DNA from 3 places in the Pseudodesulfovibrio portus genome. Region 1 is predicted to be linked to each of the others. Evidence: predicted binding sites of a transcription regulator. Region 1 holds the regulator's gene; each other region holds the start of a gene.
The links. Region 1 encodes sigma-54, which starts transcription at its own class of promoters, with help from an activator protein. Its sites were predicted from a motif close to CTGGCACGGNNNNTGCTT; they were not measured.
Positions count from the first base shown of each region.

Region 2: the regulator sigma-54 is predicted to act here: its motif matches at 3,122-3,139, upstream of OO730_RS05070 (LeuA family protein).
Region 3: the regulator sigma-54 is predicted to act here: its motif matches at 2,958-2,975, upstream of OO730_RS06570 (Spy/CpxP family protein refolding chaperone).

Region 1 is NZ_AP026708.1:302,080-307,402, reverse strand. Features, by position in the region: gene OO730_RS01555 (LptA/OstA family protein) at 1-431, shown strand, start outside; gene lptB (LPS export ABC transporter ATP-binding protein) at 432-1,160, shown strand; gene rpoN (RNA polymerase factor sigma-54) at 1,401-2,810, shown strand; gene hpf (ribosome hibernation-promoting factor, HPF/YfiA family) at 2,847-3,386, shown strand; gene OO730_RS01535 (PTS sugar transporter subunit IIA) at 3,389-3,838, shown strand; gene rapZ (RNase adapter RapZ) at 3,858-4,739, shown strand; gene OO730_RS01525 (PTS sugar transporter subunit IIA) at 4,745-5,182, shown strand; gene OO730_RS01520 (PTS sugar transporter subunit IIB) at 5,193-5,323, shown strand, end outside.
Region 2 is NZ_AP026708.1:1,053,691-1,059,013, forward strand. Features, by position in the region: gene nifD (nitrogenase molybdenum-iron protein alpha chain) at 1-1,061, opposite strand, end outside; gene OO730_RS05055 (P-II family nitrogen regulator) at 1,085-1,459, opposite strand; gene OO730_RS05060 (P-II family nitrogen regulator) at 1,459-1,812, opposite strand; gene nifH (nitrogenase iron protein) at 2,031-2,861, opposite strand; gene OO730_RS05070 (LeuA family protein) at 3,191-4,285, shown strand; gene OO730_RS05075 (hypothetical protein) at 4,294-4,452, shown strand; gene OO730_RS05080 (hypothetical protein) at 4,464-5,318, shown strand.
Region 3 is NZ_AP026708.1:1,360,504-1,365,826, forward strand. Features, by position in the region: gene OO730_RS06560 (two-component system sensor histidine kinase NtrB) at 1-1,358, opposite strand, end outside; gene OO730_RS06565 (DUF4405 domain-containing protein) at 1,365-2,183, opposite strand; gene OO730_RS06570 (Spy/CpxP family protein refolding chaperone) at 2,353-2,877, opposite strand; gene OO730_RS06575 (FmdB family zinc ribbon protein) at 3,158-3,367, shown strand; gene OO730_RS06580 (substrate-binding periplasmic protein) at 3,464-4,228, shown strand; gene OO730_RS06585 (deoxycytidylate deaminase) at 4,318-4,776, shown strand; gene ribD (bifunctional diaminohydroxyphosphoribosylaminopyrimidine deaminase/5-amino-6-(5-phosphoribosylamino)uracil reductase RibD) at 4,780-5,323, shown strand, end outside.

The DNA.
Region 1 (5,323 bases):
ACCCGAGTCGGATGCCGGTCAAGATCACTTCCGATCGCATGACCTATGACGAGTCGGGCAAGGTCGTGTCTTTTGTGGGCAACGTGGTGGCCGAACACGGCCAGCTGACCCTGTGGGCCGACCGGTTGTCCGCCTATCTGGCTTCCAAGACCGACAAGAAGTTTTCCGCCGACTCCGTTGAACGGATCGTGGCCGAGGGCAACGTCAAGGCAAAGAAGGAGTCCACCGAGGGCACCTGCGGCAAGCTGACCTATTTCGTTGATCGTCAGCTGCTCCGGATGGAGGACAAGCCGCTTCTTCAGGACGGTCCCAACAGCCTGACCGGCGAAGTCATCAATTTCCATATCAGGGAAAACCGGTCCGAGGTCGAAGGCGGCAAGGATCGCGTCAAGGCCATCTTCATGACGCCTGAAAACTTGAAGGTGCAGTAGATGACGACAGCCGGACTGAGGGCGGCGAACCTCTCCAAGCGATACGGCCAGAAAGAGGTCGTGCACGGCATCAACCTTGAATTGAATCCCAAGGAAGTTGTCGGCCTGCTTGGCCCCAACGGTGCGGGCAAGACCACCACGTTTTACATGCTGGTGGGCATCGTCACGCCCAATACCGGGCTTGTCTCCCTGAACGGCGAGCCCATGACCGACAAGCCCCTGCACGAGCGGGCCCGCATGGGAGTCAGCTACCTGCCTCAGGAAAGTTCCATCTTCAAAAAGCTGACCGTGCGCCAGAATCTCCAGATCATACTGGAGCAGACGACCATGACGCCTCGTGAGCAGATGGCCAGGGCGGACGAACTGATGGAGATGTTCACCATCACCAAGCTTGCGGACCAGGCGGCCATGTTCCTGTCCGGCGGCGAGCGGCGCAGGCTCGAAATTGCCCGGGCCCTGATCATGGACCCGCAGTTCATCCTCCTTGACGAGCCCTTTGCGGGCATCGACCCGATCGCGGTCATCGACATCCAGGAAATCATCTCCGTGCTCAAGTCCATGGGCATAGGTATTCTCATATCCGATCATAACGTTCGGGAAACTTTGAATATCTGCGATCGCGCCTATCTCGTCTACGAGGGCACTGTCATCCTTGAAGGAGCGCCGGACGAGATCGTCCAGAATAGTCAGGCCCGCCAAATCTACCTGGGCGAAGACTTCAGCCTGTAGCCCGCATCCTACATTTTTGCCGATTCCCGATTTACACCTTACCCAAAGGTTGGTACACTTTTTTCATAGTGATTAATGTCCATTTTATTGCCAATAGTAACAGAGTGTTATAACAATCTTGTTGCTTCCCTTTCTCGAATGTGCCATACTGAATGTGTAGAAATGATGTATTGAATGAAAAAAAATCGCATGGAATATTTCCAGACGTAATTCGATTATAGCAGGTTCAGAGATGTAAATATGGGTTTGGAACTCAGGCAACAACTCAAACTTTCCCAGCAACTGGTCATGACGCCGCAGTTGCAGCAGGCTATCAAGCTGCTGCAGTTGTCTCGTTTGGAGCTGCTTGAAACCGTGCAGCAGGAACTCATGGAGAACCCGTTTCTCGATGAGTTGGAAACCGAAGCCGAAGTGCACGATTCCTCGGAGAAGCTGACCGAATCCCAGGCTGAAGAAGAACTGGTGCGCAATGCGGACTGGGAGAACTATCTGGGCGAATTTTCCAGCACGTCCAAGCAGGCCACGGCCCGTGATGCCGAAGTCCCGGAGGACGGCCTCTCCTTCGAAGCCCGCCTGGCGTCCAAGCCCTCCCTTGAAGGCCACCTGAATTGGCAGATGCGGCTATCCAATTTTACCGACCAGGAGATCGCCATCAGCGAGATCATCCTGGGCAATCTCGACACCAACGGCTATCTTCAGGCGTCGGTGGACGAGATACGGCTGATGGTCCAGGCTTCCGCAGAGGAAGTCGAGGACTTGCTGATGCGTATCCAGCGCCTGGACCCGGTCGGGGTCGGCGCCCGTACTCCACAGGAGTGTCTTCTCGTCCAGATGGAAGTTCTCGGCCTCGATGATCCGATCCTGGTCTCCCTGGTCAAGGACCATCTGGAGGACCTGGAGAAGAACCGCTACAAGCCCCTGGCCCGCAAGTTCAAGTTGTCCATGGACGAGCTCAAGGAGTACCTTGACCTCCTGCAGACGCTGGACCCCATGCCGGGCACCAATTTTTCCAGCAACGAGCCTCATTACGTCAGCCCGGACGTGTATGTTTACCGATACGGAGAGGATTTCGTCATCATCCTGAATGAGGATGGCCTGCCCCGGTTGCAGATGAACACCTTTTACATGGATTCCATGAAAGGGGCCGCCGACAAGGAAAAGGAATATTTCCAGGAAAAGATGCGTTCTGCTGCATGGCTCATGAAAAGCCTGTACCAGAGGCAGAGGACGCTGTATAAAGTAGTTGAGAGCATTGTCCGCTTTCAGCGGGAATTCTTCATCGATGGCGTGACAAAGCTCAAACCATTGATTCTCAAGGAGGTGGCCGAGGATATCGAGATGCATGAATCCACCGTCAGTCGTATCACTACCAACAAGTACGTCTCGACGCCGCACGGGATCTACGAACTGAAGTTCTTCTTCAATTCGGCCTTGGATCTTGATGACGGTTCCCAGGTGGGTTCGGAGAGCGTCAAGGCGCTCATCAAGCAGATGATAGCAGGTGAAGATACGAAGAAGCCGCTGAGTGATGAACGGATCGGTGAAATCCTCAAGGACAAGCTCGAGGTGAACATCGCCCGGCGCACGGTCGCCAAGTATCGCTCGGCCATGGGCATCCCTTCGTCTTCCAAACGCAAGCAGTATTTCTAACCACTGTTTGCCGGACTTCTACCAAGGAGGCAGCGTATGAACATCAGCTTCACTTTCAAGAACTTCGAGCCGTCCGATCATCTCAAGGGCTACGCGAACAAGCGATTTGAAAAAGTGGCAAAATACGTTTCCGATGCGGAATCCGATCTTCAGGTCAATCTGCTGGTCGACAAATATCGTCACAAGGCCGACGTGATTCTCAATTCCGAAGGCATACATATATCTGCGTACGAGGACTCCGAGGACATGTACTCCACCATCGACATGGTGCTGGACAAGCTCGAAGCCCAACTCAGGAAAATGCGTGAAAAGCAGAAGAGCCGGGTCAAGAAGGCGCGGGGCAACAAGGTGATGATGAACGTCCTCACCTACGAGGACAAGACTCCCGGGGAAGCCCCCAAGATAGTGGGCACGGACGAATATGTGCCCAAGCCCATGTCCATAGACGAAGCCGCCATGCAACTTGATGCGCTCGAAAACGAGTTCCTTGTCTTCCGCAATGCGGAGACCGAGGGTGTGAATGTGATCTACAAACGTAAGAACGGCGATTACGGCCTCATCGATCCCGGATACTGATTATGAAACTCGGCGACTACCTGGCGAAGGAACTTGTCCTTCCCGAATTGGCGTCCGGCACCAAGTCGGACGTATTGAAAGAACTCATCGCCCCCGTGGGCGTTAAATATCCCGAGATGGACACGGACCAGGCGGTCCGTGTCCTTCTCGACCGTGAGAAGCTCGGCACCACCGGGATCGGCGACTCCATCGCCATTCCCCACGGCAAACTCGAGGACCTGGAACAGGTCGTCGTTGTCGTGGGCCGAAGCCTCAAGGGCGTTGACTATGATGCCCTGGACCACAATCCCTGTTCCATCTTCTTTCTGGTGCTGGCTCCGGAGCAGGTGGCCGGAATGCACCTTCGCGTCCTGGCCCAGATATCCCGTCTGCTCAAGGACGAGGAATTCCGCAAGGCCTTTATGGAGGCCGACGGTTTCGAATCGCTCTGGCAGTTGATCAAGGGTGTCTAACCGAGAAGGTCCGAAGTCCGTGACTCCGTTGAACACTTTCCCCGTCGTCATCGTCACCGGCATGTCCGGTTCAGGAAAGAGTACGGCGCTCAACGTGTTCGAGGACCTCGGGTTCTTCTGCATCGACGGACTGCCGTCCGAGATGTCCCCCAAGATCGCGGACCTGGTTCACAAGAATGACACCAAGTACCGAGGGCTTGCCTTGGGCATGGACCTCCGCCAGAACGAATTCGTCGAAGGCTGGGACCAGGCCCTGAAGGATTTCGCCCAGATCGGCATAAGCCCGCAGGTGGTTTTCCTGGAAGCCAAGAAGGGCGAACTTGTCCGCCGGTACGCCACCACTCGCAGGCTGCATCCGCTCGAGAGCACCGATCTGGGCCTGGAAAAGGCGCTGGAAAAGGAAAAGGAACTCCTGGCCCCGGTGCGCATGGCAGCCGCGCTGGTCCTCGACACGACCGATTATTCCATTCACGACCTGCGACGGGTCATTCAGACCAAATGGTCCGCCCTGGAAGAAGCGGGGCGGGGCATGCGGGTTCACATCATCACTTTCGGCTTCAAGTACGGCGTGCCGTCCGAAGCAGACCTCGTGTTCGATCTCCGCTTCCTGCCCAACCCTCATTTCGACAAGGACCTGCGTCCTCTGTCCGGGTTGGACCCGGCCATCTCCAAGTTCGTGCTCGACAACGAGGTGGGCAGCGGGTTCAACGAGCGGTTTCAGGATTTCATGAGCTACATACTTCCGCTCTATGCGGAAGAGGGCCGATACCGCATCACGCTGGCTCTCGGCTGTACCGGCGGCCGTCATCGATCCGTTTCCGTGGCCGAATCCCTGCTGGCGACCCTGAAGAAAAAAGGGTATAGTGTTTCGATTGAACATCGACACATGGAACTTGGATAATATCGATGGCTGAAAAGTCCAAAAAGAATATCCCTGTGGTGGGCATCGTGCTGGTGACCCACGGCACGTTTGGTGAAACGCTGCTCGAAGCTGCGGAGATGGTCATGGGCAAGCAGGACAACTGTCTGGCCGTGGGCGTAGACGTGGAACGGAGCGTGGACGAGACCATGGAACTGATCCGCTCATCCATCCAGAAGGTGGAGCGGGGCAAGGGCGTGGTCGCACTGACCGATCTTTTCGGCGGTTCCCCCACCACCATGAGTCTGTCGCTCATGAAATCCGAAAATCTTGAAGTCATCACAGGGGTGAACCTGCCCATGTTGGTGGCGACTCTGCAGTCCCGGTCCATGGACCTCCAGGCACTGGCCGAGAAGGTCAAGTCTGCCGGGCAGCAGGGCATCAAGGTCGCGGGCGCCATGCTGCGCAAGAAGGCAAAGAAGTAGGGTGGCCGCCGTGATTCTCGTTCGTATCGACAACCGGCTGATTCATGGCCAGATTATCGAAACGTGGCTGCCTTATACCGGAGCACAGCGCGTTTTCGTGGCCAACGACGAATTGGTCCACGACGTCCTGCAGCAGGAGAT
Region 2 (5,323 bases), 750 kb from region 1:
AGCATGGCGGTCTTGCCTTCGGTGTTCGGCAGGACTTCCGCCCTGGCGGCCTCGACGTCGGGCATTTCCTCGGCGATCACTGCTTCGATGCGGTCGATGAGCTTCTTGTCGGCGAAGTATTCACCGATCTTGCGCAGGGACTTGGCCGTGGATTCGGCGCCGATGAAGTTCACCTTGATCCAGGGGATGCCGTACTTGGTCTCCAGCATGTCGGCCACGTAGTTGATGGACCGGTGGCACATGACGCAGTCGAGATCGGCGTGCTGCGCCGAGGCGAACTGCTCGTAGCTGGAGTTGCCGGAGAAGGTGGAGACGTTGGTGATGCCGCACTTCTTGAGGATGCGGTCGATCTCGAACCCGTCACCGCCGATGTTGTACTCGCCCAGGAGGTTGATCTTGTACTCGCCCTCGGGCGGGGTCTCGTTTTCGCCCACCAGATGGGAGAAGACCTGGTTGTTGGCGATGTGGTGACCGGCGGACTGGGAAACGCCCTTGTAGCCTTCACAGGAGAAGGCAAACACGTTGCAGTCGCCGAACTTCGCCTTCATCTTCTTGCACACGGCGTGAATGTCGTCGCCGATGAGCCCGACCGGACAGGTCGCGAACACGCAGATGCCCTTGGGGTGGAACAGCTCGTAGGCTTCCTCGATGGCGGCGGCCAGCTTCTTCTCGCCGCCGAAGATGATGTCCTGATCCTGCATGTCCGTGGAGAAGCAGTAGGGCATGTAGTTGTCGCCGTCAGGACCGGGGTCGGTCTGGTTGCGGCGGGTGAGCCAGGAATAGAATCCGCATCCGATGGGGCCGTGGGTGATGTTCACGATGTCGCGGGTGGGGCCCATGATGACGCCCTTGCAGCCTGCGTAGGTGCAGCCGCGCATGGTGATGATACCCGGAATGGTGCGGACGTTGGCCAGAATCTCGGACGGGGCCTCCGATTCCGTGGCCTCATTGATCATTATCTGCTTGGCGCGCTTGCGGGCCACCTTCGGGGGGTACTTCGCGAGAAGCTCCTCCTTGATGTCCGTAGGCATCAGCTGCACCACTTTCTTGGTCTTGGCCATTTCTCAATACTCCTTCAAACGTGCTAAGCGATTGCCTTTGCGCCGGTTTCCGCCGTACGGACGCGAACCGCGTCGCCAACGGGGAGGACGAATATCTTGCCGTCACCAGGCTTGCCGGTCTGGTTCACTTCGACAATGGCTTCCACCACATCCGCGACCAGATCGTCGGCGACCACTACCGTTACCATGCGCTTCGGATACAGCTTGCCCTTCTCTCCGAGCACTTCGGCGGCTTCTTCGTATCCGCTTTCAGCGCCCTGGAGCAGGCTTGCATTGACGAACCCCTTGCCGCGTCCCTGGGCTTCGTGGGCGAAGAATGCGTCCACACCGGCCTCGCTCAAAGCGGCTTTGGTCTTGTTCATCATGTTCATGCGCACAACTGCGATAACTTCCTTCATTATGCGGCCTCCTCGCCGGCTGCGGCAGTGTCGTTCACACCGGAACTGATGGTGTAGACGTCCTCCACCTCGGAGACGAATATCTTGCCGTCGCCGAAAGCACCCTTGGTGCCGGAGCGGGCAGCGTCCATGATGGTGGTGATGACGAATTCCTTGTCAGCCGCATTGACGACGCTCATGAGCATGGTCTTGGGGATTTCGTCGTAGGTGACCTCGCCGATCTTGATGCCGCGCTGCTTGCCGCGACCGGCCACGGAATACTTGGTGACAGCGGGAAAGCCGTTGTCCATCAGGGCGGCCAGGACATCATCGGCTTTTTCGGGCCGCACTATTGCTCGTACCATGATCATCATTTTCACACTCTCCTATCTCTTCTAAATTATTGAACTTTGATTAATTACTTGTATTTGCCGAGGGTATGGGGCTCGATCCCATGCCTCGTGAAGGCATGGCATTTGGGCTCTTGCCCGGCGGAATTGTTCAGGGTGCGTCAGCCGCTAGGCGCCAGGGCGAAGCTGTGGCCTTCCACAGCGAGCCCGCAGCAACGACGCGGATGGCGTGCCCTGGGCGATTACGCTGCTTCCATGATGCCGTAGTCGAGAAGAAGCTGTTCGAGATCTTCGATTTCCAGCGGATTCGGGATGACGAACATCTCGTTTTCGTCGATGGCTTTGGCCAGGCCGCGGTACTCGTTCGCCTGCGGGACGGAGCCGTCCCACTCGATGACGGTTTTGCGGTTGATCTCGGCGCGCTGGACGTCGTTGTCGCGGGGCACGAAGTAGATCATCTGGGTGCCGAGCTTGGCAGCCAGCTCGGTGATGAGGTCGGCTTCGCGGTCGGTGTTACGGGAGTTGCAGATCAGGCCGCCCAGACGGACGCCGCCGGATTCCGCGTACTTCATGATGCCTTTGCAGATGTTGTTGGCCGCGTACATGGCCATCATTTCACCGGAACAGACGATGTAGATTTCTTCAGCCTTGCCGTCGCGGATGGGCATGGCGAAACCACCGCAGACAACGTCGCCGAGGACGTCGTAGAAGGCGTAGTCGAGACCTTCGGACTCTTCATAGGCACCCAGGGACTCCAGCATGTTGATGGAGGTGATGATACCCCGACCGGCACAGCCGACGCCGGGTTCCGGGCCGCCGGACTCGACACACCAGGTGCCGCCGAAACCGGGCTTGCGGATATCCTCGAGTTCCACGTCCTCGCCTTCTTCGCGAAGGGTATCGAGCACCGACTTCTGTGCCAGGCCGCCGAGCAGCAGCCGGGTCGAGTCCGCTTTGGGGTCACAGCCGACGACCATGACCTTGCGGCCCATTTCCGCCAGACCGGCGACAGTGTTCTGAGTGGTTGTGGACTTTCCGATTCCGCCCTTTCCGTAGATAGCTACTTTCCTCATGATTCTCCTCCTTGGGGATTTCTCGCGTTGATGAGTCCCCTAAGGCAAACCTCGTGCCAAACTCGTTGCAAAGAATTAACAGCATGATTTTATTGATTATTATTTGAAAACACACCTTTTGCGGCCAGCTACGAAAAGTGTAGGAGAAAACAGTATCCGCCTACACAAAAGTAGCAACCTACAAAAACGTAGGCAAATTCCCATCACGACACTGTGAAAATTACTTCAGCTATTTCAGTCTATTGCGCAAATGGACCGGATTGGCACTGATTCTGCTTTATGGGGAATGAAGACCAGGATGCACATACATACATCAAAGGAACCGGACCATGTTGATCGATACGACACTCAGAGAAGGAGCCCAGCTCTTCGGCGCCTATTTCTCCATGGAAGCCAGGCAGCGGATCGTCGCCGGACTCCTGGAGTTGAAAGCGGACGAGGTGGAACTCGGCTGGGTCGGCCAGGACGGCCTGGCTGAACTCATCAGCTGGGCGCGGCCCCGTGCCGGGAAAACCAGACTCTCGGTCTGGGCCCCCTGCCGCGAGGCGGACGTCCGGGCCGCAGCCGGACTCGGCGCGGACAGGATCAACATCGGTGTCCCGGTTTCCGACCTGCACATCGAGCGACGCCTCGGAACCGACCGCGAGGGGCTGCTTGAACGCCTGGCCCGCACCGTTCTCGTGGCCGGGCTTTTGGGCATCGACTACGTTTCCGTGGGCCTGGAAGACGTTTCCAGGGCAGACACGGACTTTGCCTTGCGAACGGCCGGGCTGGCGCGGAGTGTGGGCGCATCCCGCGTCCGCCTGTCCGACTCCCTTGGCATCCTCACTCCCATGGAAACGGACGGCCTGGTCCGCACCTTCAGGGAGAATCTCGACCTGGACCTGGCCGTGCACTGCCACGACGATTTCGGCATGGCCACGGCCAACAGCCTGACCGCGCTGTCGGCAGGGGCGAACTTCGCCGACGCCAGCCTTCTCGGCATCGGCGAGCGGTCCGGCATCGCGGCCACCGAGGAACTGGCAACCTATCTGACCCTCAAGGAGGAAAGCCATGCGTATGAAGTTGACGGGATTCGTGAACTGTGTCGTTTCGTCTCTGAAGCTGCCGGGGTGCCGATTGCCCGGACCAAGGCGGTCGCCGGGCAGGACATTTTCGCTTGCGAGTCGGGGCTGCACGCCCACGCCCTCAGCAAGGCGCCGGAACTCTTTGAGCCTTTCGATCCCGCGAGGATCGGCGCAGACCGCGCTGTCGCGGTTGGCGGCAAGAGCGGGCGCGCGGCCATCGTCTCCGCCCTTGAGCAAAGCGGTCTTGAAGCGGATCGCCGGGATATACCGGCCCTTGTCGATTCGGTAAGGAAACTGGCCTGGGAGCTGGAACGCCCCCTGACCGCCACGGAACTGGCCGCCCTGGCCAAGAACTAGGAGCCCCCATGATCAAAAAACTCTTTTGCATCTGTCTTTGGCTCTTGATCCTGGCCGCACCGGCCCGGGCCGCGCTCACGAACACGGACACCGCCCGCCTGACCGGGGCCCCGGTCGGGCATGCCCTCCCGCTCCACGGCAGCAGTCCGTCCCCCCGCAACGCTTAACGGAGGTTTTCATGGAACCGATCACCACGCAATACGGCCAACTGATTCCCCAGCACACCACCGACGACCTGCGAAAACGGGACCTTTTCCCCGTGGAGTATCACCGCTCCGGGGTCGTGAAGTCCGTGCCCCTGGAGGCGCAGACTCCCATTGATACGCCGGCGGGAACGGTCCCGGCGGAGCTGGTCTCGTTTCATGAAAACGGCAACATAAACCGTATCTTCCCGCTCAACGGGAAACTGTGCGGATATTGGAGCCAGGAGGACGAGGCGGCCCTGGCCGCGCCGGTTACCCTGAACACGCCGGTGGGGATCGTCACCGCCCGCATACTCAGCCTCGGATTCTTCGACAACCGCTCGCTGCGGTCCATCACCCTGTGGCCCGAGGACACCCTGACCATTGCCTCCCCGGTCGGCATGGTGGAGACGCGGATCGGCGTCAGCTTTGCCCCGGACGGGAGCATTCGCTCCCTGGAACCGGCGCGGCCCACCCCGATAAAGACCCTCGCGGGCGAGATCATGGCCTATGACCCCGACGCCGTGGGCGTCAACGGGGACGTCAACTCCCTGGTCTTCGACCACGGCGGCAACGTGGTCCGGGTCGCGACCACCCTGACCCGGCTGACCGCGATCTCCCCGGACGGACGCACCACGGCCTTTGCCCCGGAACAGCGGGAGAGCCTGTGCAGCGAGAGCGAACAGGAAGTGGTGCCCATGGTCATCGGGTTTGGAAAAGACGCAGTGACGGTGCAGACCGACCCGGACGGACCGGTCACGCGCATCCCCCGGGAGGGACACGTCTTCTTTGCCGAGCCCTTCCTGCCGCAGCTGTCAAATCCCTTTGCCGGGTTGCGCTGTTCGGTCTAGGGCTC
Region 3 (5,323 bases), 1.1 Mb from region 1:
ATGGCCACCGGGGCGAGCTGACGCGGCCGGGCCAGATAGAGCAGGTCCGTGACCACGCGGTTGAGGCGGTCGGCCTCCTGGACCATGGCCGTGGCGTACTGATCCAGCGGAGCCTGGCCCTTGAGCTTGTTGGCGAACAGCTGGGCGAAACCGCGCAGGGACGAGAGCGGGTTGCGCACCTCGTGGGCCACGCCCGCAGCCAGGGAGCCGATGGCGGCCAGCCGCTTGGCCTCGTTCAGGTCCTCTTCCAGGGAACGGATGCGGGTGCGGTCGCGGATGAGCACCAGCTGCCGCCCCTCCTCCGGGTCGCCCCCCTCCTCGTGGGCCATGAGCGCCAGGGTGAGAATCTCCAGCCTGCGCCCCTGGTAGTCGTACTGCTGCCACTTGTAGGGGGAGGACGCGTCGCCGTCGCCCTCGGGGTGGCCGAGGTCGAGGTCGCGCCAGTTGGAACCGATGATCTCCGGGGGTTCCTCGGCTCCGGCCGGGGAGAAAAGCTTCTTGGCCGAGTGGTTGGCGGCCATGATCTCGCCGTCGGCGGCCAGGGTGACCAGGCCGTCGGGCATATTGTCCAGAAGCTGGTTCTGGAACCGCTCCATGCGCAGCAGCTTGCGGCTGGCCTCGCGCCGCCTCAGATAGGCAAACGCCAGGGACCACAAGACCACTGCGGCCAGGAACACGTACCCGGTCTGGTAGGTGGCCGCCTGCCGGTACTTGCGGAACTGGGCCAGATGCTTCTCGGCGTTGAGGCCGACCACCAGGAAGACCGGCGGCCCGTCCGGGACCTGGTCCTGGCCCATCATGCCGCCCATATTCATGCCGCGCCCCCGCCTCTGGCGGTGCTCGGATTCCGACCCGTCGTCCGGGAGGCCGCTCAGGACGGCGATTCCCTGCCGGGCGCGCAAGCCGGAGACGAGCACGCCCTTCTTCTGGACCTCGGCCATGACGTGCCAGGCCCGGCCCGGTTCCAGATCGACCTTCACCGAGTCGGGCAGCTTGAAGATGGGTGTTTGCTCACGGCTGGCCGAGGACACCAGGGGCTGGCCGTCCGGACCGAACAGGGTGATGAACACGATGTCGTCGGACTTGGACAGTTCCTTGAACAATTCCTCGGCCATGGCCCGGAAGACCTGGGAGGACTGCGCGCCCATGCGCAGGCTCCGGCCGATGCGAAAGATGTTGTTGTCCACGCCGCGCAGGATTGAGTTGCCGGTCATGATCATGTGGTCCTCGACGATCTTGCGCTGCTGCGCAATGGACTGCCAGGTCAGATACAGGCTGCCCAGCCCCAAAACTATGAGCGCCAGAACCAGGGCCACCAGAGGGCCTTTCTCATTGCTGTCTCGGCGTGCGACTTCCATTGGGACCTACTCTCCCCGGAGGGCGGCGTACACGTCGCGCGGCACCGCGTTCGCCTTGGCCGCGATGTCCTTGATGGACAGGTCGGGCGCGGGCGCGAACGACTTTGCCTCGAGCCGGGCCATGGCCTCGTTGAGGTCCAGGCCGAAGGAGGCGCAGAGATCACTGAGCTTGAGCTTGCCCAGCCCCTCGGGCGGGGTGGCGGGCAGAGAGGAGAACGGGTCGCCGCCCAGCGCGTTCCGGATGTCGTCGAAGACCTGCTGCGGGCTGGCGTTCCGGGTGCGGGCGATGTCCTTGATCACGGACTGCTCGCCCTTTTCCAGGACATACCCCGCCTTTTCCAGGGCGGCCATGGCCTCGGCCTGGTCGAAGCCGAGATAGCCGCAGAACTTCTTGAGGCTGGAGTCTTCGGCGTGCCCGTAGGGCGGGTTGCCGTAGACCTCGGTGGCCGACTCCTTGATCTGCGTGGAGTAGTCGAGGAGCTGCCGCATGGGCGGCAGTCCCATGAGCGTCCCGGCAAAGACGTAGACCGTCAGGGCCAGGCTGATGACCATGGGCACGGTCATGACCACCATCTCGCGCGCCCGGTTCTTCATGTAGGCCATGAGCGGCTTCCAGTTGAGCCAGAGGTGGAGCAGCAATGCGATGAAGAACAGGGTGCCCACGGTGGTGTGGGTGGCTCCCCAGTCATCCTTGCTCATGCCCCAGAACGTCCAGTCCGCCCAGTTGGCCACCCGGCCGTGGGGGACGACGTACAGGACCACGCTGGTGACGATCGAGACGATGAAGGTCAGAAAAGATGTCAGTGACGTAATTTTGCGCAACATGGGTTTCTCCTCACGGGCTTGCGGGCCTTACGCCCTTCTCGACCTTGACCTGATACGGAACCTGCCTGCCGTGAATTATAATATCGGTTGCGGGACGACAAGCCACATCAGCTCGCCGCCCCGCACGCATCCTGTTTTCCGGGTTAACGGAAAATGTATTTCATGTCTGCTAGTTGGTCACGCAGGGGCCGTAGCCGGGGCCGTTGCCCATGCCGTAGCCGCCGCCCATGCCGTAACCGCCGCCCATGCGACCGGAGCCGTTGCCCATATGGCGACCGTAGCCGCGCCCTTGGGCAAAGCCGGGGCCGAAGCCGACCAGGCCGGTTTCCTTCTCGATCTCGGCGCGCATGGCGTCACGGTTGTCGCGCATCTGGTCGCGCAGCTTGGTGATGTCCGAGGTCAGGCCGGCAATCTTCTTCTCGTCGGCGCTGCCGCCGTTGATCAGGGCCTGCAGCACGGAGTGCTTGGTCCACAGCTGGGTGCGCAGTTCGTCGAACTTGGCGTCGTACTTCTCGAAGATGGCCTGGACAGCCTGCTGCTTTTCAGGGGTCAGCTGGCTGTAGGGGCCGTTCTGCTGGTAACAGGAGCCACGGTTCGCGCCGCGACCCTGGCCGGGACCGGCGAAAGCCATTGCCGTCATGGAAAGAACCAGGAAAGCCGCCAGTGCCGCGATGGTAAGATTCTGCTTGTTCATGTTTGAACTCCTTTTGATTTGGTAAATGTTTCAATGCGCCAGGAAGATAGTGAGAGTGTGTATCTTCTTGCCACTGCATGAAGCATCTGCCGTGCCAAACATGTAAGAGACTAGGAATAAAAACTATTTTGAAAATCGCACTGTCCCGAAACACTGTTTTTTGTGCACCCCAATGCACACACATTGCACAAACTCCGTGCAAAGTGCAAGCGGGAAGACCTTGACTTTCCCCGGGCAGCACCCACATTGAACGCATCAATTCTGTTTCGGAGAACACAGCATGCCCATCTATGAATATGCCTGCAAGGAATGCGGCCACGAGTTCGAGGAACTCATCTTCTCGCAAAAGGACGAGGTCGTCTGTCCCCGGTGCGGATCCGGGAACACCGAAAAGCTGATGAGCGCCTGCGCGGCAAAGGTCGATAGCCCCGGCCCCGACTTCAACGCCCTGAAAAACACCGGCGGCGGATGTGGCGGCGGCGGGGGCTGATCCATCTGATTCATCGCCCCGGGCCGGGGCGAACGACCACCGGCGGCGCATCGCCGCTGCAGACTTTCAAGACAACCTATGTTAGGAATGCTTCGCATGTTGCCCTTTTGCAAGACCTGCCTGATCGCTTGCTGCACCACGGCATTCCTGTTCGTGTCACCGCGCCTGGCCGCAGCCCAATCCTTCACCGTCATCACCAACTCCGTACCGCCCTTCAAATTCCTGAAGGACGGGAAGCCTTCCGGCATGGCCGGCGATCTGCTCACCTACCTGTTCCGGATCACGGGACACTCCGTGGCGCAAAGCCGGAGCATACCCATGGCCCAGTTCCTTCAGCGGGACTACAAAGAGCCGGGCACCGTCTTTCTCGCCCTGTCCAAAAGCCACCAACAGGACCATGGCTTTAAATTGGTCGGCCCGATATTCACTGCCAAGTCGGGCATCATCGTCAAGAAATTCCGCCATTTTCGCCTGGCCCGCATCCACGACGCAAAAACGATGATCCTGGCGTCGGTCATCAACAGCGCACCGGAAAAAGGACTCATGGGGACAGCCATCGAGGAGAAACACTTCCTGCGCTTCCCCACGCCGCAGGGGGCCATCAAGGCCCTGGTGACAGACAAGGCGGACGGACTTCTGCTGGCCACGGCGGCCGCCTACCATCTCATGGCCCGCGAGGGGATCGACACGAACCTTTTCGAAACGGCCCTGACCCTTGACTCCATCCCCCTCTACTTCGCCTTTCACGCCGACACGCCCGCCCGCGTCATCGAACACCTGCAAGCCACGCTGAACGAAATGAAACAACCCGACGAGACGGGCATGAGCCCCTACCTGAAAATCATCTCCGCGTACTATTGACGCGCACCCGGAAGAGGGATTGCCCGACCGTTCCCTTTCGCGCCGAGAAATGATAGACGGACCGGACACAACCCGCACGAGGATCGACCATGTCCAACAGACTGCCCTGGCCAGAATATTTCATGCGCATAGCCCATCTGGTGGCCCAGCGTTCCACCTGCACCCGCCGCGCCGTGGGCGCCATCGCCGTGCGCGACAAGCGCATCCTGGCAACCGGATACAACGGCGTGCCCACCAACATCGCCCACTGCGAGGACGTCGGCTGCATCCGCGATCAGCTCGGCATCCCGTCCGGGGAACGGCACGAACTGTGCCGGGGACTGCACGCCGAACAGAACGTCATCATCCAGGCCGCCACCCACAACCTCGACCTCAAGGGGTGCGACATCTACTGCACCACCAAGCCGTGCATCCTGTGCACCAAGATGCTCATCAACTGCGAGGTGCGAAACATCTACTTCTCCGAGAACTACCCGGACGAGCTGTCCGAGCAGATGCTCGACGAGGCCGGGGTCCGCTGCATATACATGGAAGGGGACTTCAGCTAGACCATGCCTGGGCACCACGAACATTTCATGCGCCGGGCCATCGAGCTGGCCTACAGGGGACGGGGCACCACCGCGCCCAACCCCTGCGTGGGGGCCGTGCTCGTCAGGGACGGCAAGATCGTGGCCGAGGGATACCACACCCGGTTCGGCGCGCTGCACGCCGAGCGCGAGTGCCTGGCCGACGCCAGGGAAAAGGGCGTGGCCCCCGAAGGGCTGACCATGTACGTCACCCTGGAGCCGTGCAACCACCAGGGCAAGACCCCGCCCTGTACGGAAGGGCTCATTGAGGCCAAGGTGGGCACGGTGGTGGTCGGGACCCGCGACCCCAACCCGGTGGCTGCGGGGGGCGTGGAGCGATTGCGCCGACACGGCATCAACGTGGAACTCGGCGTCTGCGAACAGGAATGCCTGGACCTCATCGGCGACTTCCTGCTCTGGCAGCACTCCCACTCGCCCTACAACATCCTGAAAATGGCGGCCACCCTGGACGGCAAGATAGCCTCGGCCCGCAACGAGCCGGAACCGATCTCCGGCCCGGAATCCTTTG